One region of the Paraburkholderia steynii genome, then DNA from elsewhere that is predicted to be linked to it. Evidence: riboswitches for the same ligand, from Rfam matches in the RefSeq annotation. Region 1 holds a riboswitch; each other region holds the start of a gene.
What was found. Region 1 has a riboswitch for cobalamin ahead of BLT65_RS21015 (TonB-dependent receptor domain-containing protein). Riboswitches for the same ligand answer to the same signal wherever they lie in the genome.

Region 2: linked by a shared signal. The riboswitch ahead of cobW (cobalamin biosynthesis protein CobW) and the one ahead of BLT65_RS21015 (TonB-dependent receptor domain-containing protein) in region 1 are both predicted to bind cobalamin.
Region 3: linked by a shared signal. The riboswitch ahead of cobG (precorrin-3B synthase) and the one ahead of BLT65_RS21015 (TonB-dependent receptor domain-containing protein) in region 1 are both predicted to bind cobalamin.

Annotation. Positions count from the first base shown of each region.
Region 1 is NZ_FNDI01000011.1:174,468-182,502, forward strand. It holds gene BLT65_RS20985 (cobalamin-binding protein) at 1-168, shown strand, start outside; gene cobC (alpha-ribazole phosphatase) at 175-765, opposite strand; gene BLT65_RS20995 (adenosylcobinamide-GDP ribazoletransferase) at 750-1,499, opposite strand; gene cobT (nicotinate-nucleotide--dimethylbenzimidazole phosphoribosyltransferase) at 1,572-2,624, opposite strand; gene BLT65_RS47935 (ABC transporter ATP-binding protein) at 2,661-3,482, opposite strand; gene BLT65_RS21010 (FecCD family ABC transporter permease) at 3,479-4,540, opposite strand; gene BLT65_RS21015 (TonB-dependent receptor domain-containing protein) at 4,547-6,529, opposite strand; cobalamin riboswitch at 6,594-6,856, opposite strand; gene BLT65_RS21020 (hypothetical protein) at 7,077-7,439, shown strand; gene BLT65_RS21025 (cell division protein ZapA) at 7,436-7,753, shown strand; RNA gene ssrS (6S RNA) at 7,818-7,999, shown strand.
Region 2 is NZ_FNDI01000021.1:58,473-66,507, reverse strand. It holds gene BLT65_RS31025 (vWA domain-containing protein) at 1-610, opposite strand, end outside; gene BLT65_RS31020 (magnesium chelatase ATPase subunit I) at 640-1,680, opposite strand; gene cobN (cobaltochelatase subunit CobN) at 1,677-5,474, opposite strand; gene cobW (cobalamin biosynthesis protein CobW) at 5,484-6,581, opposite strand; cobalamin riboswitch at 6,773-7,043, opposite strand; gene BLT65_RS31005 (hypothetical protein) at 7,177-7,758, opposite strand; gene BLT65_RS46685 (hypothetical protein) at 7,779-7,994, opposite strand.
Region 3 is NZ_FNDI01000021.1:78,076-86,110, forward strand. It holds gene BLT65_RS31050 (flagellar brake protein) at 1-262, opposite strand, end outside; gene cobJ (precorrin-3B C(17)-methyltransferase) at 424-2,160, opposite strand; gene BLT65_RS31060 (precorrin-2 C(20)-methyltransferase) at 2,148-2,906, opposite strand; gene BLT65_RS31065 (precorrin-8X methylmutase) at 2,906-3,532, opposite strand; gene cobG (precorrin-3B synthase) at 3,525-4,913, opposite strand; cobalamin riboswitch at 5,000-5,185, opposite strand; gene cbiE (precorrin-6y C5,15-methyltransferase (decarboxylating) subunit CbiE) at 5,274-6,482, shown strand; gene BLT65_RS31080 (cobalt-precorrin-5B (C(1))-methyltransferase) at 6,482-7,582, shown strand; gene BLT65_RS31085 (cobalt-precorrin-6A reductase) at 7,579-8,035, shown strand, end outside.

The sequences.
Region 1 (8,035 bases):
TCGCTCGACAAATGGAAAGCATGGCCGGGTATGACGGCTGTGGCGCGCAATAACCTGTTTGCGATCGACGGCGATCTGATCAATCGCCCCGCGCCGCGTCTCACGCAAGGCGCGGCGCAACTGTGCGAAGACCTCGACGTCGCGCGCTCGCGCCGCGCGGGTCACTGAACGACGTCACGCGTTCCAGCGCACGATCGACCATTGCAAGTTCGTATCGTCGCGGCGCAACCAGACGCAACCCGCCATATCGATCGACCATGTCAGGCAGCGTTCGACGGGCAACCCGAGCACAGTCGCCGCGATCACGCGCATCACGCCCGCATGCGTGACGACATACGCCGGCGTCAATTCGCGGGTCTGCTGAAATACGTCGAACCACGCGCGCACGCGGCTCACGAACTGCTCGACGCTTTCGCCGCCATGCGCGCGCGCGCCTTCGAAATCCTCAGCCCACGCATCGAGCAACGCGCGATCGATATCGTCCCAGCGTTGCAACTCCCACGTGCCGAAGTCCATTTCCTTCAGACTATCGTCGACGCTATACGCGCACCCGAAGTTCGCGGCGAGCGCGGTCGCAACCGTTGCGCAGCGCGTGAGCGGACTCGACAGCAGCACGCGGGGCGCGGGCACCTGCAAGGTGGCAAGACGCACGGCGACGGCAGCCGCCGAAGCTTCCGGCGGATCGGCGAGCGCGACGTCGCTCTGGCCATAGCACACGCCCTCTTGTACGGAAACAGCCGGGTGTCGGATCAGAACGATATCCATGCGAGTCCCACCAGGTAGATGGCCAGTTCGAAGATCTGCTGCGCAAAGCCAAGGCAATCGCCCGTATAGCCGCCGATGCGTCTGATGAAATAGCGGCCCAGCATGAAACGCAACACGACGAGCACGAGCAGCGCGATGCAACCGGCACGCCACTGCGGCCAGAAGAGCCACGGCATACCTAGAAAGATAGCGCAGCCAAAAGCATTGCGTGACATGCGCTGCGCAACGGGTTTGGCCTTGCCTTCCGCTCGCACGTAGTCGAGCGTCACGAGATAGCTGATTGCACAGGCGCGGCTCGCCGCATGCGCCGCGATCATCAGCCATGCCGCGTAGAGCGGCGGCAAGGCGGCGAGCGTTTGCCACTTCAATGCAAGCGCGACCATCAACGCAATCGCGCCGAATGCGCCGATGCGTGAGTCATGCATGATCCGCAGCGTATCGTCGCGTGTATAGGCGCCGCCGAACGCATCCACGCAATCGGCCAGCCCGTCTTCATGGAATGCGCCCGTGATGAGTAGCGTCGTTGCCATCGACAGCAACACCGCGACGCCCGGTGGAAAGATGCGCAGCGCGGCCATGTATACGATTGCGCCCGCTGCGCCCACCAGCGCGCCGATCAATGGAAAGTAACGCGCCGCCGCGTTCAGATAGTGCGGCTCGTAACCGACCCAGCGCGGCACGGGCACACGCGTGAAGTAGCCGAGCGCTGTGAAGAAATAACGCAGTTCATTCATCGCTGGTTCGACGCATTTTTTTCATCACAGTTCTCTCGCTTCGAACGTCAGGATTGATGCAGGCGCCGCGCATCATGCATCGCGTTGCGCGACGCCGGCCGATTCGAAGCTCGCCATCTCGTTGACGAACGCCGCGGCTGCGCGCAGTAAAGGCATAGCAAGCGCCGCGCCCGTTCCTTCGCCCAGCCGCAGGTCGAGCGCGAGCAGCGGCACCGCGCCGAAGTGATCGAGCATGCGGCGATGACCCGCTTCGTTCGACGCATGGGCAAACACGCAGTAATCGCGCACTGCAGGCGCGAACGCGTCGGCCACCAGCAGCGCGGAGGTCGCGATGAAGCCGTCGACGACGATCGTCATGCGTGCCTGTGCCGCTGCGAGATACGCGCCCGCCATCATCGCGATTTCGAAGCCGCCGAAGGTTGCGAGCACATCGAGCGGATCATTCGATGCCGGGTGATACGCAAGCGCCGCCGCCAGCACGTTGCGCTTCTTTACGAGGCCGGCGTTGTCGAGACCTGTGCCGCGCCCAACGCAATCGTCGATAGGCACGCCGCACAGGCGGCTCATCAAACACGCAGCCGACGACGTATTCGCAATGCCCATTTCGCCGAAGCCGATCACGTTGGTGCCGAACGCCGCGTGATGACGCACACGGTCCGCGCCCGCGCGCATCGCGGCGAGCGCTTCGTCGCGCGTCATCGCGGGCTCTTGCGCGAAGTTGCGCGTGCCACGCGCAACGGGGATATCGACGAGCTTCTCGTGCGGCGCGAACTCATGCGCGACGCCCGCATTCACCACTTCGAGTTCGAGGCCCGCAACGCGGCTGAACGCATTGATCGCCGCGCCGCCAGCGAGAAAGTTGAGCACCATCTGCGCCGTCACCGCTTGCGGATACGGACTCACGCCCGCGTTCGCAATGCCGTGATCGGCGGCGAAGACGATGATCGCGGGACGTGTGACAGTGGGCTGCGTGCTGCGCTGGATCATGCCCATCTGACGCGCGAGCGCCTCGAGCTGGCCGAGACTGCCGGGCGGCTTGGTCTTCAGGTCGATGATGCGTTGCAGCTCGGCGCGCAATGTCTGGTCGAGCGGCTCGACGATAGGCAGGGAATGCGATGTGGTCATGTTCGTGTTTGCGTGAAGAGTTCGGTTCATGCGTGTTCAGTTGCGAGTCGCTGCGCGCAGCGCCGGAATCAGCGCTTCATCGTCGCCGTCGCGGATCAGTACGAGCGGATAGCCGAATGCGCGGCTGGCGAGTTCGGGCGTCAGCACGTCGCGCGCGGGTCCCGCATGCGCGATGCCGTTGCCTTCGAGCAGCAGCGCGTGCGTCGCGAAACGCCGCGCGAGATTCAGATCGTGGCACGAGAACATCACTGTACGCCCGGCGCCGCGGGTCCATGCGCTCAACGCTTCGAGGCAGTCGATCTGATGATGCAGATCCAGATGCGCGAGCGGCTCGTCGAGCAGCAGCAGCGGCGCGTCCTGGCATAGCACGGCCGCCAGCGCGACACGCTGCCGCTCGCCACCCGACAGCGACAGCACGTCGCGCGAAGCGAAGTCCGCGAGACCGAGCGCATCGAGCGCCGCATGCGCGGCTGCGTGATCCTCGTCTCGCTCCCAACCCCAGCCGGCCAGATGCGGAAAACGGTTTAGCAGCACGATGTCGAGTACGCTTGCATTGAATGCATCGTGCGATGTTTGCGGCATCAACGCACGGCGCTGCGCGAGGCGCGCGAGCGGCCATGCGTTCACATGCATTCCGTCCAGTTCGATGTGCCCTTTCGCTGGACGCATGAGACCCGCGAGCGTCGAGATGAGCGTCGTCTTGCCCGCGCCGTTTGGCCCGGCGATGCACCAGACTTCGCTCGGATAGAACGTGTGCGTGAAGGCATCGAGCAAGGTGCGCGAACCGGCGCGCAAGGTCAGTTGGTCTGCGTGCAGCGTGGTATCGGCGCTTGAGCGTGCGTTCATGGGTGCATTCATGTGCGCCTCCGTCGAAGCAGCATCCACAGGAACACGGGCACGCCGATCAACGCGGTGATCACGCCGACGGGTAACTGCGCGGGCGCGATCACCGTACGCGCGATCAGATCGGCCCCCATCACGGCAACGCCGCCGCCGAGCGCCGCTGCGGGCAGCAGCATCCGCTGATCGTTGCCGAACGCGAGACGCAGCATGTGCGGCACGACGAGCCCGACAAAGCCGATCGTGCCGCCCGTCGTCACAGCAGCGGCAGCGGCGAGCGATGCGACCAGGTAGACGCGCAGCCGCGCGCGCATCACAGGAACGCCGAGCGCTTGCGCCGCGGCGTCACCGCGCAGCAGTACATTGAGTTGCGGCGCGATGGGTACGATCGCGAGCAACGCGATGCACAGCGCAGCGAGCGCGAGCCACGGCATGCCGCCACCGTTCAGATCGCCTGTCAGCCAGAACAGCATGCCGCGCAAGCGGCTGTCGGGTGCGACCGTCAACAGCAACGTGATGATGGCGCCCCACCCCGCTGCGATCACCGCGCCCGTCAGCAGCAGACGCGGCGATGCGTCCTGCGGCTCGCCGCGCCACAGCGCGCCGCGTGCAAGACCGAGCACCAGCAGGATCGACACGAATGCGCCGGCGAACGCCGATGCATCGACGATCCACCACGCGCAGCCCGCGATCATCGCGACGAGCGCAAAGCTCGCCGCGCCGCCCGACACGCCGAGCACGTACGGCTCGGCCAGCGGATTGCGCAGCAGCACCTGAAGCAACGCGCCTGCAAGCGCAAGCAATGCGCCGCAACCGAAGCCGGCGAGCGCGCGCGGCAGGCGCAGCGTGCGAACGATCTGCGTGGCGAGATCGGACGATACGTCAGCCGACGGCAGCAACGCGTCGAGCACGCGCGACGGCGCGACGCTCACGCTTCCGAGTGCAAGCGACGCCACGAAGACCGCGAGCGCCGCGATGCCGAGCGCCGTCCAGATGGCGAGCGCGCGTTTCGCGCTCATGCCTCGCGCGACCCGGATCGGCTGATGTTGCGGCTGACGTTGCACGAGTCCGCTCATCGCGCGTCACTGCTGCTGCCAGCCGAGCGTGATATAGGCGCCGCGCCTTGGCGTGTTGTACGTGTAGGCGAGTTCATAGTCCTTGTCGAAGAGATTCTGGATTTGCGCGGCCACGTACCACGCCTTCGTGAGGTTGTAGCGCGCGGACAGGTTCACGATGCCATAACCGCCGAGCGCCGTGCCGCTATCATCGCGTTCGCCGCTCAGGAGCCATTCGCCGCCTACACGCCAGGTGCCGATATTGCGGTTCGCGGCGAACGACGCGAAATGACGTGCGCGACGGTTCAGATCGGTATGCGTGTCTTCATCGACGGGATTCTGGAACGTTAGGGCCGCGCGCACGTCGGTCCTGCCGACGTGACCCTGCCACGATCCTTCGATGCCCTGCACTTTCGCATGCCCCACGTTCTCCGCGACGTAGATGCCCGGCGTGGTCTGCACATAGTCGATCAGGTTCGTATAACGCGTCTGGAATGCCGTGAGCTTCATCAGGCCGAGCGCATCGGATGCGTACTGCAATGCGGCTTCGACAGAATGGCTGTGCTCCGGTTGAATGAGCGGATTGCCGCTGTACGGGTAGTACAGATCGTTGAAGCTCGGCGCGCGAAACGCATCGGACCAGCTTGCAGTCACCTTCCAGTGCTCGTTGAAGTCGTAGCCATAGCCCAGATAGTAACTGTTGGCTCCGCCGAAATCCGAGTACTGGTCGCGCCGCAGGTTCGCCTGGATCTGGCTGTTGCCGAAGCGCCCCGTGTAGCCCGCGAACCCCGAGTTCACGTGACGCGCGGGCGCGCTGTACTGATTCGAGTCGAGTGTCTGGTCGAGATGCTCGTAGCCCAATTGAAGCTTTTGATCGCGCGCAAACGTGAAGTCGTTCTGCCACGTGTACTGCCGGTTGTCCGAATCGTAGCGGTACAGATAGTCGCCATTGAGCGACGTGTTGCTGCGATCGTTGCCCGTCGCGACGACGAAGCGCGTCGTCCACCAGTCGGTGAGCTTGCCGTTCGCGAAGGCTGAAGCCGTCTGTACCTTGCTGTGCAGGTTGTTGAGATCGGTGGGCAGGCCGAAGGGATTGTCGAAGCTGTCGTTGCCGTTCGACTGGAAGTAGCGCAGGCCGATGTCCCACTGGTCGTTGAGCTTGTGGCGCAGCGACGCGCTCACGCTCTCGTTGAAATAACCGTTCGCGTTCGGATTGACGGGCGCGAGCGCCGGGTCGATCGACGAAAAGCCGTCCGTCTTCGCGCGCGCGAGCGTGACGCTGAAGGTCGTGCGGCCGTCCTTGTCGAGCGCACCGTCGACGCCCGCCGCCTGGCGTTGCGTGTGATAGCTGCCGTACTCGACGTCGAAGTGAAAACGCGGCGGATGATTGCCGCCGTCCTTCGTGAACACCTGCACCACGCCGCCGATCGCGCCCGAGCCGTACAGTGCCGACACGTTGCCGTTGACCACTTCGACGTGATCGATCTGGTCGAGCGGAATCTGTTCGAGTTGCGCGTTGCCCTGGCTCACCGAATCGACGCGCACGCCGTCGATCAGCACGAGCGACTGTGTCGACGACGCGCCGCGCAGAAACAGACTCGACGTCGCACCCGGCCCGCCGTTGCGCACGACCTGCGCGCCAGGCGCGAACTGCAGCAGCCCCGGCAAGTCGCGCGCGCTGTTGTCCGCGATGTCCTGCGGATCGAACAGCGTGGTCTGCGGAATCGCGTCGGCGAGTCGCTGCGCACGACGGTCGGCCGTGACGACGATGGGTGACAAAGTCGTGGGGATTGTGTTTGACGAAGTATCGGTCGAGCCGTTGTCCGATCGATCCGTGGATGTGGCGGATGGATTCGCCTCGTCGGCCGTCTGCGCGCTTGCGGCGAGCGGGGCTGAAGCAAAGGCAATCACGGCGACCGCAGCAAGCGGCGCGCGTCTGAAGTGTGGACACAGCGGGCGCGGAAACACCTGGCGCAGATACGCCGGGTGGACAAACACGGAGGTGAGCATCGAAAGAGTCCTGTGGGCCTGTGCGCGGCCCGCTCCTCGTGGGCCGATGCCTGTACAAGGAGCGACACGTTCCTTGCCTCCGGCCGGTATCCGGGCTGACGACTGGCCGACCCGCCTTCCCACGCATCATGCGCAGTGGCGCTTCGCACGGCATCGGCTCTATGGATGGCTCGACGCGTGCATGGGTCGACCTGCAGGAACTGCGGTCGTTGTACCGTTGCGAGGACAGCGCAGGTTGGCTCGTCCGGGCGGACTTCGCTCCCTGCTTCCCGTTTAACTGCGCGCGGCGCGATACCGCGCGCGGGCACCAGAGTGCCGCAAGTGTAGAAGTGACGTACACACGCGTCAAGAAACGCGAGGTGGTCACAGGGACGATGACGGTGGACTGTTAAAAGAGTCCCTTTTTCAAGGGTAAAAATGCGTGAATCGCGACAAGACACCTGGATAATGCCGCGTTAAAGCGCTACTGTTACGTCCTGAAACGAGACAAATGTCCGAGCGTGCGACATTCCGCGCTAGAATGCCATGTCTTTAGAGGACGCAGCACATGCTCACCGAACTCGAAACACTGTCACAGAACATCGGTCGGCTGATCGAGATCAGCCAACGCTACAACGAAGCGCGCCTCGCACTCGAAGAACAGCTCGCACAAGCGCGCGCCGAATGCGAAGCGACCCGCGTAGAACTCGAACAGACTCGCGAAGAACGCGCCGCATTGCAAGCGGAGCGCGATGCGCTGTCCGCGAAGATCGACGACGCGCAAGTACGTCTGAATGCCATCCTCGAGAAGCTGCCGCGCGCTCGCGGTCACGAGCCCGACAATCAACTCGATCTCCTCGCGCCCGAGCAGCAGGCGCAGGCCAATCACGACGCGAACCACGACGCGACCCGCCACGGAGAAAACGCATGACCACGAAGCAGATCGAAGTGTCGATCCTCGGCCAGCCCTATCGTCTCGCCTGCTCGGCGGAAACGGAAGCGGCGCTGCTCGAAGCCGTGGCCCGTGTCGATGCCGAGATGTCGAAGATCCGCTCGAACAGCAACGTGCGCGGCCAGGATCGTATCGCCGTGATGGCGGCGTTGTCGCTGGCATCGGAACTGCTTAGGCTGCAAGCCAGCGTGCGACACGGAGAATCATTTCCCGCCGAAGAAATCCGGCGTACAATGCACCAGATGAATGAGCAGCTTGGCACTGTGATCCAACAGTACAGCAGCGTGCAGTAAAGAAAATTTTGTTGGGCTTGATTGTTTTGCGGTCGGGCCCATGTTGTGGAGCAAACGTTTTTAAGCTTCCCTGCCTGGTTCGCCAAGGTCATATATTCCTTGAACCAATGCTATATGCACGGTTGCGGAAATTTGTAGCACGGGTGTGCGCGTCACTCTGTCTGATGTACCCGAAGTGCTGCTAACTGCGACCAATTCTGAACCTCAGGTTCAGGATGCCGGCCTAGCGGCTAAGGCGGGGACCTATACGAACGGCATCGGACTTTATCCGATGCCGTTTTT
Region 2 (8,035 bases), on a different contig from region 1:
AGCCGTCCCACGCCTTCGCGATCTGTTCACAACGCCCGATCCGCACACGTTCAACTTGCTCGAAATCGACCAGCACGACATGATCCGCCGATGCCGGCCGCGAAGGAGAACCGCTGCTGCGGCCGTCGGAAAGAATCCACAGCCAGCGCTGCTGCGCAGGCTTGAGGCGCGCCGCCCGTTCGAGCAACGCAGACGCCGTTTCGATACCCAGCACGAAAGGCGTGCCGCCACCGCCGCCAACAGGCGCGAGCCACCGCTCTATCCACCACCGCGGCACGGCGGGGCCGAAGCGCACATCCGCCCCGACGCCACCAAAACACACCAGCGCAACCTCCGAGCGCGTCGCGCGCGCCTGATCGAACAGCGCGACGAGCAGCCCTTTGGCGAGCGCCAACTGATGTCCTGCCAGCATCGAATGGGAACAATCGAGCACGAAGCAATGCAGCACCCCGCCGCGTGCTTCTTCATGGACGAACCGCAGGTGTTCGCTACGCAATCGCGCGTTGCGCTTTGCCGCGAGCGTGCGTGGCCACGCGATGCGTCGCGCGCCAGGCGAACCGCCTCGCGCCACATCGCCCGCGCCTTGCCGCCATCGAAAACCGCTGCGCATTGCGCGCGCGGCCGCGCTCTTTCGATGGCTTAGCGTTTTTTTGCGTTGAGTGGAATGACGCCCTTCACCCGCGTCAAGCCTGCAGGTTCTGGAGGAAGATAACCGTAGTCGGCTTCTGCTGTAGCAGTCGCGGTACCGGTTGAAGCATGCTGCGCAGAAGAAGACGACGGTGCAGACGAACCGTCCTGCTGCTGCGAGGCAGGCTCATCCTGCCGACGCCGATGCAGCAGCACCGATTCAGCCACACTGTCGACATGCGCGACCGTCACCGCATCGGCCTGTTCGAACGCCGCCAGCGCACGCGCCGCGCGCAGCATCACGAGATCGGCGCGCATACCGTCAACGCCAGCCGCAATGCACAGCGTGCTGACATGCGCGAGCACGGCATCGTCGAACGAAAAGCGCGCCAAAGCCGCACGCGCATCGCGAAGCCTCGCGGCGTGTGCGTCCTGCTGTGCCTCGTATCCTGCGCGAAAGCCACGGGGATCGAGATCGAACGCAAGCCGCGCCTTGACGATCGCCTGACGTATCTGCGGCTCGTAACAATTTTCCAGCTCAACCATCAAGCCAAACCGGTCCGTCAGTTGCGGACGCAACTCGCCCTCTTCCGGGTTCATCGTGCCGATCAGCACGAAGCTCGCATCGTGCGTGTGTGAAACGCTGTCGCGCTCGACCGTGTTCACACCGCTCGCCGCCGCATCGAGCAGCGCATCGACGAGCCCATCGGGCAACAGGTTCACTTCATCGACATACAACACGCCGCGATGCGCCTTCGCCAGCAGCCCCGGCGAAAAGCGCACCGATGCATCGCGCAACGCCGATTCGATATCGAGCGTGCCGATTAGCCGGTCTTCGCTCGCGCCGAGCGGCAACGTCACGAACTGGCCTTCTGGCAACAACTCGGCCAACGCGCGCGCAGCCGTCGATTTCGCCGTCCCACGCGGCCCGCTGACCAGCACGCCGCCAATGCCGGGATCGACAGCGGCCAGCAGCAGCGCCTGTTGAAGCGCCGCCTGGCCGATCAACGCAGAAAACGGAAAGGCCGCGCGCCGCGCGCTGGCTTCGCTCATGATCGTGATCCTTCGATGTGCTGTTCGCTATCCAGCAGATGCTGTTCGACCTGCGCGCGATACTCGCCCGGTTGTTGCCATAGTCCACGTTGCATCGCTTCGAGCAGCCGCTCGCAAACGCCATGCAGCGCATGGGGATTGTGCTTGCGCATGAACTCACGCGTATCGGCGTCGTTCAGATACGCATCGGCGACGAGCGCGTATTGATGATCGGCGACCACACGCGCGGTCGCGTCGTAGCCGTACAGATAATCGACAGTCGCTGCGATTTCCGCCGCGCCTTTGTATCCGTGACGCTTCACGCCATCCAGCCACTTCGGATTTACCACGCGCGAACGGATCACGCGCGCGATCTCTTCATGCAGCGTGCGCACGCGCGGTGTGTCAGGGTTGCTGTGATCGGCGTGATACACATGCGGCTGGCTGCCCGCGAGATGCCGCACGGCCGCCGTCATGCCGCCTTGAAACTGGTAGTAATCGTTCGAATCGAGCACGTCGTGCTCGCGGTTGTCCTGGTTCTGCAACACCACATCCATCGCCGCGAGCCGCGTGCCGAATGCGTGCCGCGCCTCTTCGCCGGCGCTTTTCTGCGTGTACGCATAGCCGCCCCACGACAGATACGCGTCCGCGAGATCGGCATCCGTTTGCCATTGCTGCGTGTCGATCATCTGCTGCAAACCTGCGCCATAGGCACCCGGACGCGCGCTGAACACGCGAAAGCCCGCACGCCTGCGCGCTTCGTCGGGAGCGACGCCGCGCGCGATCCACGCGTCGCGCTCGCGCAGGACGCGCGCGCGGATGGGATTGACGTCTTCGGGCTCGTCGAGTTCGGCAACGGCCTGCACGGCTGCATCGAACAGATGCATCACGTTCGCAAACGCATCGCGGAAGAAACCCGACACGCGCAACGTGACATCGGTCCGCGGACGATCGAACGCCGCAATCGGCATGATTTCAAAGTCCGTCACGCGATGACTGCCCGGCGCCCACTTCGGCCGCACGCCAAGCAGCGCGAGTGCCTGCGCGATATCGTCGCCGCCCGTTCGCATCGTCGCCGTGCCCCACACGGAGAGGCCAATCGCGCGCGGATAGTCGCCGTGCTCCTGCAAGTGCCGCTCGATCAGCGTCTGCGCGGACTTGAGTCCCAGCGACCACGCCGCTTGCGTCGGAATGGCGCGGGTATCGACGGAATAGAAGTTGCGGCCCGTGGGCAGCACGTCGGGACGTCCGCGCGACGGCGAGCCGCTCGGGCCGGGCGGCACGAAGCGTCCTTCGAGTCCGCGCTTCAGGTGCATCAGTTCGTGCGGGCCACATGCGTCGAGACGCGGCAGGATATCGTCGCGCAAACGTTCGAGCACGCGCGCTGCTTGCGGCAGTTCATCTATGGTTGAGAACGCGTCAGGCGACATCCCGCACATATCATCGAGCATGGACGCCGCGAGCAGTTCGAGCCTTTCGCGCGTATCGCCGTTATGGCGCCACGGCGCGTCACTGACCCGCTGCAACAGAGCAGGACGCGGGCCGTTCCACTCGGCCGACCAATCCGCCGACAACGGATCGAACAGATGATCCACACCGAGATCGCGCGCCAGCGCATCGATAATGCCCGCCTTTGCGCCCCGTCCATCGCCTACTGGAAAGCGCCCAAGCGCGAGCAACGTGTCGCGCCGTTGTATGCCGTCAGGCGATTGCCCGAACGTATGCAAGCCGTCACGAATCTGCGCCTCCTTCAGCTCGCACAGCCATGCATCGACGCTCGTCAGTAACGAGTCTTCCGCATCGCTATCAACAGGTGCTTCGAGACTCAGCTCTTCATGCAGCCGATGCTTGACGATCGTATCGAGAATAGTCCGGCGCAACAGCTTCGCGCGGCGCGGATCGACCATCAACGCGTCGTAGTATTCATCGACCTGGCGTTCGAGGTCCTGCAAAGGCCCATAGTTTTCCGCGCGCGTGAGCGGCGGCATCAGATGATCAATGATCACAGCCTGCGCGCGCCGCTTTGCCTGACTGCCCTCGCCCGGATCGTTGACGATGAACGGGTACAGATGCGGCAACGGCCCGAATATCGCATCGGGCCAGCAAGCATCGCTCAGCGCGACGCTCTTGCCCGGCAGCCATTCGAGGTTGCCGTGCTTGCCGACATGCACAACGGCATCGATATTGAACTGATGACGCAGCCAGAAATAGAACGCGAGATACGCATGCGGCGGAACGAGTTCGGCGTCGTGATAGCTCGCGTAATCGTTCTGTTCGCGCGAACGCGGCGGCTGAATACCGATGAACACATACCCGCATCGCCAGCCCGCGATCATGAAGCGCCCGCGCCGCAAAGTAGGATCTTGTTCGGGCGGGCCCCACTTCGCATTCAAAGCGTCGCGCATCGACTGCGGCAGACGCGCGAAGTGCGTCATGTAATCGCTCAACGCAAGGCTTTGCAAAGCGGGCCGCAGATCGCGAACGACGGGATCGTTGGTCACGCCTTGCGTCAAAGCATCCATCAACGCATCGCCGTTCGAAGGCACGTCGTCGATGCGATAGCCCTCGCCGCGCAGCATCGTCAGAATGTTCACCACGGACGCCGGCGTATCGAGTCCCACGCCGTTGCCGATGCGCCCTTCGCTCATCGGATAGTTCGCGAGGATCAGCGCGAGCTTCTTGTCCGCATTCTCTTTGATGCGCAACCTGCACCAGCGCTCGCTCAACTCCGCGACGAACGCAACGCGTTCGTGATCGGGCTGATAGCGGACCACGTCCACTTCGGTGTGCGGGCAGCGATACGCAAGCCCCTTGAAACTGATCGCGCGCGTGATGATGCGGCCATCCACTTCGGGCAGCGCGACGTGCATCGCGATGTCGCGCGAATTGAGACCGTGATTGTCGTTCACCCAGTCTTCGCGATTGCCGCCGCTCAGGATCACCTGCATCACGGGCGCGTCGCCCGCCAGCGCGAGCGGCTCGGGATCGTCGATGGCGGAAGCCGCGAACGCCGTCGTGTTCAGCACGAGCGCAATGCGATGCTGCGCGGCGAGTTGCTGCACGACATCGCGGCTGATCGTGTCTTTCAACGATGTGATCGCGACGGGCAACGGATTCATCCCGCGCGCTTCGAGCGCATCGATCAGCGCATCGAATACGGCCGTGTTGGCCGCCTGCAAATGCGCCTTGTAGAACAGAATCGCGACGACGGGCGCGTCGGGCTTCCAGCGCACCTGCCAGTCGTCGATGGTCGCCAGGTCGCGCCCGGGGTGATACAGCGCGGCGGCCGGCAACGGACTCGGCGGCGCCGGCTCCTTGCCCCAACCGAAGCCGCGCCACGCAATGCAGCGCATGAACGATTCGGCGTTGTGCGCGCCGCCCTCGCGCAGATAGCGCCACAACTGATGGCACAGGTCCGCGTCAGCCGTGCTGCGCGCGAGCAGGTTCGGGTCTTCCTGCAAGTCGCCGGAAAACATCGCGAGCGTCTGCTGCTTGCGCTGCGCCAGCGCCACGACCTGTTCGATGCCGTACGGCCAGTACGCCTCGCCGCCCAGATGATCGACGACGACGACGCGTGCATGCTGCAACACATCGTCCAGGTAGAAATCCACCGAAGCCGGCTGTCGCAGATACGTGACATTCGCCAGGCGCACGCTCGGAAAACCGTCGCCCAGACGCGGCACGACGCTCGCGAGCAGGGACAGCGTCGTGTCGGCGGAACTGAGGATCACGATATCGGCGGGCTTCTGGTCGATACGGATCACGCCCTTCGTATCGTCGACGAAACCGCCGGGAACGGTGCGCAGCAGATGCATCGCGGTGCCTTAAGCCTGTTGTTCCTGAGCGCTCAGCGCTTCGTCGAGCGCGCGTTGCAGCACAGGCTGATCGAGGTCTTCGCCGATCAGCACGAAGCGGCTCAGCGACGACGCATCGAGTTCGCCCGCCTGCCAGCGCCGGTCGAAATAGCTGTCAAAGCGCCTGCCCACGCCCTGAATCACCAGACGCATCGGCGCGCCCTGCAGCGCGGCAAAGCCCTTCACGCGATAGATCGTGTGGCCTTCGACGACCCGTTGCAACGCCGCGATCATCGCCTCACGCGACGGCGCGCGCGCCGACACGACCACGGAGTCGAACTCGTCGTGATGATGATCCGCATGCTCGGGATCATCCGCGGAGCCATGATGGTCGTGACGCAGATGAATCGTTTCTTCCGAAGCGGATTCAAGCCCGAGCAGCGCGTGCAGATCGAGTTGCCCCATATGCGCGCGCACCACCTTGACCTGCGGCGGAATCTCTTCGCGAATGACGGCTTCGACGCTCGCCTGCTGCGCTTCGTCGAGCAGATCGGTCTTGTTGAGGATCACGAGATCCGCTGCCGACAACTGGTCTTCGAACAGCTCGTGCAGCGGCGATTCGTGATCGAGATTCGGATCGGCCTTGCGCAACTGATCGACGGCAGCGGGGTCTTCGGCGAACTGACCGCTCGCGACAGCCGGGCCGTCGACCACCGTCACGACGGCATCGACGGTGAAGCTGTTCTTGATCGACGGCCAGTTGAACGCCTGCACAAGCGGCTTCGGCAGCGCGAGGCCCGACGTTTCGATCAGCACGTGATCGATCTGCTCGCGCCGCTCCACAAGCTGCTCCATCACGGGGAAGAACTCTTCCTGCACGGTGCAGCACAGGCAGCCGTTGGCAAGCTCGTAAAGCTGACCTTCCGTCTCGTTGCCGTTTTCATCGCAACCGATGCCGCAGCCCTTGAGAATCTCGCCGTCGATGCCAAGCTCGCCGAACTCGTTGACGATCACCGCGATGCGCAAACCGCCCGCGTGCTGAAGAATGTGACGCATCAACGTCGTTTTGCCGCTGCCGAGAAAACCCGTGACGATCGTCACCGGAATCTTGCGCATCTGTGTCTGCATGGTGGCTCCGTAACTCGAAATGCGGTCGAGTGACCTCGAAGTCGCGCGCCGTCCGGCAAGCGATGCAAGGTCATAAGTGATGCACGGGGACGAAAACGGCGCCGCATGGGCTTCGCGGCCCGATCGATCCGGGCGCGAAACCGCGCTGCGACGCATGAGGAATCGTGAACGCAGTGCCGCATCCCCGCAGCATGGCGTCGTTTTCTCGGGCCGGTATCCGGGCTGATGAAAGCGCCGCCTCTCCTTCCCGCGCGAGCGTTTTCGCGCAGTGGATTGTCTGCATGGGCCGCTATTGGACGCACATGCAGCGAGGCCGGCTCTGCATCGTCTGCGCGATGCCTTCACCTACCGTTGCGGGGAGCAGCATAGTTTGACCGGCGCCTGCGCACACAGCCTGCTATTTCCCGTTTAACTGCGCGCGCAGAGAGCGCGCGCGCGAGCACCAGAGTGCGGCGAGTTTAGGCCCGCCGGCAGGTAGCGTCAAGGAGAGACGGCGGCATGAGTCGTGCCTCATGCCGCCGTTCGATTGCGTGGGGTTCGCTAAAGGGGAAGTCCACCGGCTGCCGCCCTGCGACAGCCGGTGGACATGCGCAACTCAGTGCGCAGCGCCTTGCGGCGTGACTTCGATAGCCGTCGCCGAGACGAAAACCGCGTGGATCGTGTCGCCGACGTGCAGGTCCTTCAGGTCGAAATCCGGCGTGACCCTGATGATCTGCGTCTCGTAGACACCGCGCAGCGTGAGCAGGCGTTTGGCGGGATCGATCTTCTGCACAGTGGACAGCGTTTCGACCTGATGCACCGAATCCCGGCCGTCCGGGCCTTTCAGGGTCACCTGAGCATCGACGCGCTCACGGATGCCCTTGCCGGCGGGGTCCACCTTCTCGGCCTGGACGAGCAATGCATTCTTGTACAGCACGTCGACCTTCTCGCCCACGCGCAGCTTGTCGAACCCGGCCATTTTTCCATCCACCTGCATCGTGACCTCGATGCCGTCTTCGCCCTTCAGCGTGACCGTGCGAGCACCGGCGTCGAGCGCGATGATGCGCGCCTTCAGATGGATGGGCGGCGCAGCTTCCACGAGCGTATCCGCAGCCTTCGCGAGCGAGTCCGCTGCCTGTACCGAGGTCGCCGCCAGCGCGGCTGCCAGCATGACCGACGCGATCGTTGCCAGTTTCATTTTAATGTTCTCCCTAAAGGTTAATCTGCCTGTTCACGGGCAGACGCAGTCGAAAAGGCGGTGACCCGCACCACCCATTCAAATTGAGGTGAAATTTTGTTAGTTATCCGATATTTAACACCGGAAAAAACTGACGTCTCACGTCCGGCCACTATAAATGACCACCCTTGGGCTTTACCACCAATACCGCTTGAAAACAGTTTTCGAATTTGTCGAAACACGGCAAGAATCGCCATCGGGCGGGTGCGTCGGAAAACCCCGCGCCGCCCGCCCGCGG
Region 3 (8,035 bases), on a different contig from region 1:
TGGCTGCCGCCTGTGTGGCGCGCGTGCCGTCGTCGTTCGCGGTGTCCAGGTCGCCGCGCTGCGGCTTGAAATGCTGGAACAGGAAGCGGTGCTCATCCGCGCCGATTACGATCGCGCCGCGATCGAACAGCAGCGCGCCATCGCTGTCGATAATCGGAAATTCGAGCGGCGTGCCGACGGGTACGGCATCGGGCGAAAGCTGACGCGCAGCGGTGACAGGCGCGCTCGCGTCTGTGTCGACGGTGTCTTCACTGGTTTGCATGATGGGCGAATGAAGCGGTGGCCGGAGATAATCGTTGTATACGTCGCGTCATGAAAAAACTTTAGTTTATTTTTCTTGCGCGGCCGTAATTCACCTTTCGCCGGCTTTATTCAATTTCAATAAATGGCCGGTTTAAATCGATGCAAACGTTTAAGCGGCCCCTATTCGTACCAGCGCGGCGTGTAAACCCATTCCCGGCCGTGCCCGGCGGGGCGGAACACGCGGGTCGTCGATGAGCCGATTATTACCATCGTTCGCATATCGACATCGACGGATTTCAGCTCGGCGAGCGTCGTCGTTTTCAATGTCGCGCCGGGACGGCCAATATCGCGGCCGAGCACGACGATTGTCGTCGGCGCGCGAGATTCGCGCACGATATTGAGCGCCTTGTCGAGTTGCCACGGACGGGCGCGCGAAATCGGGTTGTAGAACGCCATCACCAGATCGGCTTCGGCTGCGTGACGCAGCCGCGTTTCGATGATCGACCACGGTTTCAGATTGTCCGACAGCGACAGCATGCAGAAATCGTGGCCGAGCGGCGCGCCTGCCTGCGCGGCTGTCGCCAGCGCGGCGGACACGCCGGGCACGATTTCCAGTTCGACACCCGCCCACGCCGCGTATTGCGCGTCGTCGCGCACTTTGTCGAGCGCTTCGAGTACGGCGGCCGCCATCGCGAACACGCCTGGATCTCCGGACGACACCATCGCCACGTGCCGTCCCGTGCTCGCCAGTTCGAATGCGTGGCGGGCGCGCTGCATTTCCTCGCGATTGTCGGTGCCATGCACACGCTGGTCCGCGCGGAACGGGCCTGCCATCTTCACGTAGGTTTCGTAGCCGAGGATGTCGGTGGCCTGCGTCAGCGCCGTGCGCGCGGCGGGCACCATCAGCGACGCGTCACCGGGTCCGAGGCCGATCACGCTCAGCTTGCCGCGCGCGCGGCCGACTGTCGCGGGATCGAGCGGCGCGTGCGCGACGGCGAAGGCGATGGACGCGTCGGCGTTTGCATCGAGCGCTTTGTGGGGCACACGTAGGGTTTGGCTGAGCATCTGGCCCGCGCCGTTGTCGTCACCGCTGCCGACGGCGAAGCGCAATGCGACCTGCAGCGTATCCGCAGCCTGTTGAAGCGCGGGATCGCCCGTCAGCGAAGCAGGCGCGAGCAGCACCGCCAGCGATTGCGCCGCCAGCCCATGCGTCTGCGCCGCTTCGAGTATCCGTTGATGCAACAAGCCGTCACCCGGTCCCGTTGCATGGACGGCGACGACGACACTGCGCGGATGAATCACCAGTTCGTCCGTCGCGCCGTTCCACGCCAGCGGCGTGACGCGGATCGCGCGTCGAGCGTTGTCGGCGCGCGGCAGTTGCACGCTGTCGAGCCACGGTGCGTCGCCTTCGATGCGCGTCGCCTCGCCCGCGAGCAGATCGGACACGAAGCGCTTGCCCTGGTCGATGCTGGCAAGCGTGTAGCCGTCGGGCGGATTCAGCACGCACGCGCCGAAGCGCAGTTCGCCGCTTGTGGTGATCGCGGGCGGCACGTCGAGCGCGGCGGCGATTTCGCGCGCCATCACGTTGACGCCCGACAGCCCGCCGAGCAGCGGCACGACGGCGCTGCCATCCTCGGCGACGGCCAGCACGGGCGGCTCGACGCCTTTGTCCGCGAGCAGCGGCGCAATGCAGCGGATCACGATGCCCGCCGCGCACAACGCGATGATCGGCGTGCCGCTCGCATACAGCTCGCGCAGATGCGCGTTGAGTTCCGTGTAGGCGACATCGGCGTCGGCGACGCGGCCTTGCAGGCCATGCACCTGCGCGCCGTCATAAAGGGATTGCACGCGCCGCGCCGTGTCCAGCGCGCCGACGCCGAGGATCACGATTGCGGGCGGCGTCGTCAGCCTTGCCATTTTTCCCCCGGCACGACGAGCAGCGAGAAATACGGCGACGCCATCGGGTCGACTTCGGCAAGCGGCACGATGCGCTGGTTCGCCATCGTCGCGCGTTCGACGTACAGAGCACGCTCCGCGAGTCCCAGTTCGTCGAGCACACGGCGCACCTTGTCGAAATTGCGGCCGAGCTTCATCACGACGGCGGCATCGGCAGCGGCGAGACGGCGCTTGAGTTCGTCTTCGGGCAACACGCCTGACAGCACCGACAGCGTCTGGTTGCGATATACGAGCGGCTGGCCGAGCACGGCGACGCCGCCGAGCATCGAGCACACGCCGGGCACCACTTCGCCTTCGAAGCGCGGCGCAAGCCGGTTGGCGAGCCGGTCGTGCAGGTACATGTACGAGCCGTAGAAGAACGGATCGCCTTCGCAGATCACGGCCACGTCGCGTCCCGCATCGAGGTGCTTCGCGACCACTTCGGCGGCCGTGTCGTAGAAGTCGGCGATGATCGCTTCGTACGACAGCGGCGGTTCGAGCGCTTCCGTTGTCACGGGATAGACGAGCGGCAACTGTTCCTGCTCGCTCGACAGATGCGACTCGATGATCGAAAACGCGTTGCCTTTCTTGCCCTTCGCGACGAAGTACGCGACCACGTGTGCCGATTTCAGCAGCCGCAGCGCTTTCACCGTGATCAGTTCCGGGTCGCCGGGACCGACGCCGAGACCATAGAGACGCCCGCGCGTGCTGTTCGCCTGATCGGCCATTATTCGTCCTCCGATGCGAGCGCGTTCACGGCGGCTGCCGCCATCGCGCTGCCGCCGCGCCGGCCTTGCACGGCGACGAACGGCACGCCGCGGCTATTGGCGGCGAGCATCGCCTTCGACTCCGCCGCGCCGATGAAGCCGACCGGGAAGCCGAGAATCAGCGCGGGGCGCGGCGCGCCGCTATCGAGCATGTCGAGCAGATGAAAGAGCGAGGTCGGCGCATTGCCGATTACGACGACGCTGCCTGGCAGATGTGGCTGCCACAGTTCGAGCGCCGCCGCCGAACGCGTGTTGTTCATCTCGCGCGCGAGCGCGGGCACGGATGGATCGGCCAGCGTGCAGATCACTTCGTTGTGCGCGGGCAGCCGCGCGCGTGTGATGCCTTCGGCGACCATGCGCGCGTCGCAGAGGATTGGCGCGCCGTTGGCGAGGGCCTGGCGCCCGGCGCGGCCTGCGCCGTCCGAAAAGCGCAGATCGCCGATGATATCGACCATCCCGCATGCGTGGATCACGCGCACGGCGAGCTTTTCGAGGTCGGCGGGAATGCGCGAAAGATCGGCTTCCGCGCGTATCGTCGCGAACGACTGGCGATAAATTTCCTGTCCGTCGCGGATGTAGTCAAGCATCGAATGGCTCATCAGTTGGGGGAAGGGCGGATGCTTGTAGCACGTCTGCCGCTTCGTCGATCGTCAGACCGCGCGCGATGCATCGGCCGAAGCCGTTGGGCTCGCGCGGGTCGTGTGTCTGGTACAGGTCGTAATGGCCGTCGGCCACTGCGAGCAGCGTGTAGGGCGCGCGGTGCGCGGCTGCACAGGAACGTGGGCAGCCGCTGAGATGCACTTGCGCATGTGCGGGCACGTGTGCAGCGAGCTTCAGGGCATCGGCTTTGGTGTCCGCCTGGCTCTTCGCGCAGCCTGCGGAGCCGGTGCATGCGATCACGCGGGTTAGCGGATTTTGCGAAGTGGTGGCGAGGCCCAGTGCTTCGAGCTTCCGTAGCGTGGCGTCGAGGTTCGCTGGGTCGATATCGGTGAGCAGCACGCTTTGCCACGGTGTCATGCGCAGGGTTGCGCGTTCGTTGCCGTGCGTGAGTTCGGCGAGGCCACGCAGTACCGCGCTGTCGATGCGGCCCAATGCGGGCTGCGCGCCGACATGCCAACGATGGCCGTCGTTTTGTCGATACGCGCCGAGCCTTCGCGACGCATCGGCAGGTTCGCGGTGCCAGCGTTCGATCGACGCGTCGCGCAACGTCTGTACGCCGCATTTGCGTTCGGCGTGCCTGATGATGCTCTCGATGGAATGCTTGGCGAGCAGGTCGCGCATGCGGGTATCGTCTGGCGCGGCGAGGTCGAGGAACGTGTGTATGAGCGCTCGCGTGAACGTTGCGAGATCCGAAGCCGTGACGGCGGCTAATGCGCCGTCATGTTGCGCAAGAACGGGCGGACATCCTGCAAGGCCGAACGCGAACCAGGCGTCAGAACGCTCACGATGCGGCATCGCCGAAAACCAGATGTCGTGCGGATGATCGAGCATCATCAGACGCTCGCCGCCATCGAGCATCAGCGAAAATTTCGGCGACAGCGCGACGAAACGCGTGTCGCTTTGAAGCAGCGTGAGCAGATCGGCAGTGAGCGCGGTTGTGTCGAATAAGGCGCTCGCATCGCGGCCCGTCGCTGGGCTGATCATTACGTTGCGCACGTCGTCGGCGAATGCGTGCTCAGTGTTTTGCGGGCCGAGGCCCGCGTCGAGGAGTGCCGCAATGAGCGCGTCTTCATGACCGTGCTTGACGCCGCGCAATTGCAGGTTCGCGCGATTCGTAATGTCGACGATACCCGACGCGTGTTCGTCGATCGCCCCGGCGATGGCGAGCGCCTGCGTTGCGCTCAATTCGCCGCCCGCCAGCTTCACGCGGCAGATGCCGCCGTCGAGCGCGGGTACGATGCGCAACAGCCCCGGACAAGCCGAAGGGCGCAAGGCGGAAGCGTCGGACGAATGGAAAGCGTGGCTCAAGACATCACCGGGTTAACGTCGCGCGACGGCCCGGGCATCTCGAAGGAGAGCGGCTCGGCATCGGTACACCCCGCCCGATGTTGACTGGCACGAACTGTTGGCCGGCAGGTTTCCTGACTAGCAGGTCAACGTCCACACCGGCCTTCCCGGTATCACCAGTGGCGCAAATTGGCGTGGACTCGCTGCATACAGTTGCGGGGGCAGTCACGGTCATCGCAGTGATGTGTGTTCCCTCTTAGGCCCCGAAAGGCACCGGCGAACGGGTATTATGCCTTTTTTCGAACAGCACAACGATGCCGCAGCCTTGAAACACGGCCCGCAGCAGCGTTTTCAGTACAGCAAGCAGATGAGGATCGACGCATGTCGGCGTGGCTGACCGTGGTGGGAATGGGCGATGACGGTTTTGCCGGCCTGGGGAAAACGGCGCGGCGCGCGCTGATCGACGCGTCGGTGATCTATGGCGGCGAGCGGCATCTGGCGATGCTGCCCGTGTGCCTGAACGCCGCGCGCGAGCCTTGGCCGCATCCGTTCGACATCGCGCCCGTGCTCGCGCGGCGCGACACGCCCGTGTGCGTGCTGGCGAGCGGCGATCCGATGTTTTACGGCGTCGGCGCAACGCTCGCGCGCCACGTTCCAGCCGATGAATTGCGCGTGCTGCCGGCTCCCTCGTCGGTGTCGCTTGCGGCGGCGCGTCTTGGCTGGGCGTTGCAGGATGTTGCGACCGTGTCGCTGGTTGGTCGGCCGCTTGCGGCGCTGCAGATGCATTTGCACGATGGCGCACGCGTGTTCGCGCTAAGCGCGGACGGCGCGACGCCTACCGCCGTCGCCGCGTGGCTCGTCGAACGCAGCTTCGGCGCGACGCGCATGATCGTGATGGAGCATCTGGGCAGCGCATCCGAACGCCTGATCGACGCTCGCGCGCACGACTGGTCGATTGGCGAGACGGCGTCGCTGAACGTGATCGCGCTCGATTGCCGGCGCGATGCGTCGTCCGATGCGCCGCGGCTCGCGTTGACGCCAGGCCTGCTCGACGACGCCTTTCGTCACGACGGCCAGTTGACGAAGCGCGACGTGCGCGCGCTGACGCTCGGACGCCTCGCGCCCGCGCCCGGCGAACTGCTGTGGGACGTCGGCGCGGGCTGTGGCTCGATCGGTATCGAATGGATGCGCGCGCACGCCAGTTGCCGCGCGATAGCGATCGAAGCGAACGGCGAGCGTCAGCGTTTCATCGAGCACAATCGCGACGCGCTCGGTGTGCCGGGACTGCAACTGATCGCAGGCAAGGCGCCCGATGCGCTGCAAGGCTTGCCCGCGCCCGACGCGATTTTCATCGGCGGCGGCGTGACGGCGCATGGCGTGCTCGATGCGTGCTGGCGCGCGTTGAAACAAGGCGGGCGGCTGATTGCGAACGCCGTCACGCTCGAAGGCGAGGCGGCGCTCGTTGCGTGGCGCGCGCAGTATGGCGGCGCGTTGACACGCATTGCGCTTGCCGAGGCGCAGGCGCTCGGCGGCTTCGAGACGTGGCGCTCCGCGCTGCCGATCACGCTACTCGACACCCGCAAACCGTGATGCGCGACGAAACGCCCGAACAACCCGCGCCACTGCGCAGCGGCTACACGACGGGAAGCTGCGCGACGGCGACGTCGCTGGCGGCGGCGCGTTTGCTGCTGTCGGGTATCGCGAGCGATGTCGCGGAAATCGTGTTGCCGAAAGGCCAGCATGTGCCGATGCAACTCGTGTTCTGCCGCCTGGTCGACGGCGGTAAGGACGGCGCCGAAGCGGGCACCGTCAAGGACGCGGGCGACGATCCCGATGTCACGCACGGCGCCGTGGTGTTCGCGCGCGTGCGTCTGGCCGACGCGCCCGGCGTGCGTTTTCATGCGGGGCCGGGCGTCGGCACGGTGACGCGCGCGGGCCTCACGCTGCCCGTCGGCGAGCCGGCCATCAACCCGGTGCCGCGTCAGATGATGACCGCGCATCTTGCCGAACTGGCCTCCGAGCATGGCTATGCGGGCGGCTTCGAAGTGACGATCGGCGTCGAGAACGGCGAAGCGCTGGCGCAGAAGACGATGAACCCGCGCTTGGGCATTGTCGGCGGGCTGTCGATACTTGGCACGACGGGCATCGTGCGGCCGTTCTCGTGCTCGGCGTATATCGCGTCGATCCATCAGGGCATCGACGTGGCGCGCGCGAACGGCTATCGGCATATTGCCGCGTGTACGGGCAATGCGAGCGAAGACGCGATGCGCGCTTACTACCAGTTGCCCGATATCGCGCTGATCGAGATGGGCGACTTCGCGGGCGCGGTGCTCAAGCATCTGAAGCGCGCGCCCGTCGACAAGCTCAGCATGTGCGGCGGCTTCGGCAAGCTGAGCAAACTCGCGGCGGGGCATCTCGATCTGCATAGCCGCAATTCGAGCATCGACTTGCCGCAACTCGCCGCGTGGTCGGCGCAACATCCGGCGAGTGATGACGCGTTGCAGGCCGCTATCGTCGGCGCGAACACGAGCCAGGAAGCGCTTGCGATGGCGCGAAAAAAAGGCGTGCCGCTCGGGGATATCGTCTGCGCACGCGCGCGCGACGTGGCGCGCGAAATCGTGCCCGCGTCGGTCGAAGTCGAGATGTTCGCGATCGACCGGCAGGGCAACATCATCGGGGTGGCGCGATGAAGCGTGTGTTATTGCTCGGCGGCACGGGCGACGCATTGCAGATCGCGCGGCAACTCGGGCCGCAGCATGTCTATAGCCTGGCGGGACTCGGACGCGTGCCGGAAGGGCTGGCGTGTGAAGTGCGCGTCGGTGGGTTTGGCGGCAGCGATGGGCTTGCGCGGTTTATCGAAAGCGAAGGCATTGCGCTCGTGATCGACGCGACGCATCCGTATGCCGCGCAAATGAGCGCGAACGCGGCCGCGGCGTGCCGCGAGGCCAACGTGCCGTGCTGGGCGCTGCGCCGCGCGGGCTGGACGCCGCAAGCGGGCGACGACTGGCGCATGGTGGGCGGCTGGGATGAACTGGTCGATGCGATCCGTCCGTTTCGGCGGGTGCTGTTCACGTCGGGCCGCGAGCCGCTTTCGCATCTCGATGAAATACCTGCGCATCAATTTTGGATTGTGCGCTGTCTCG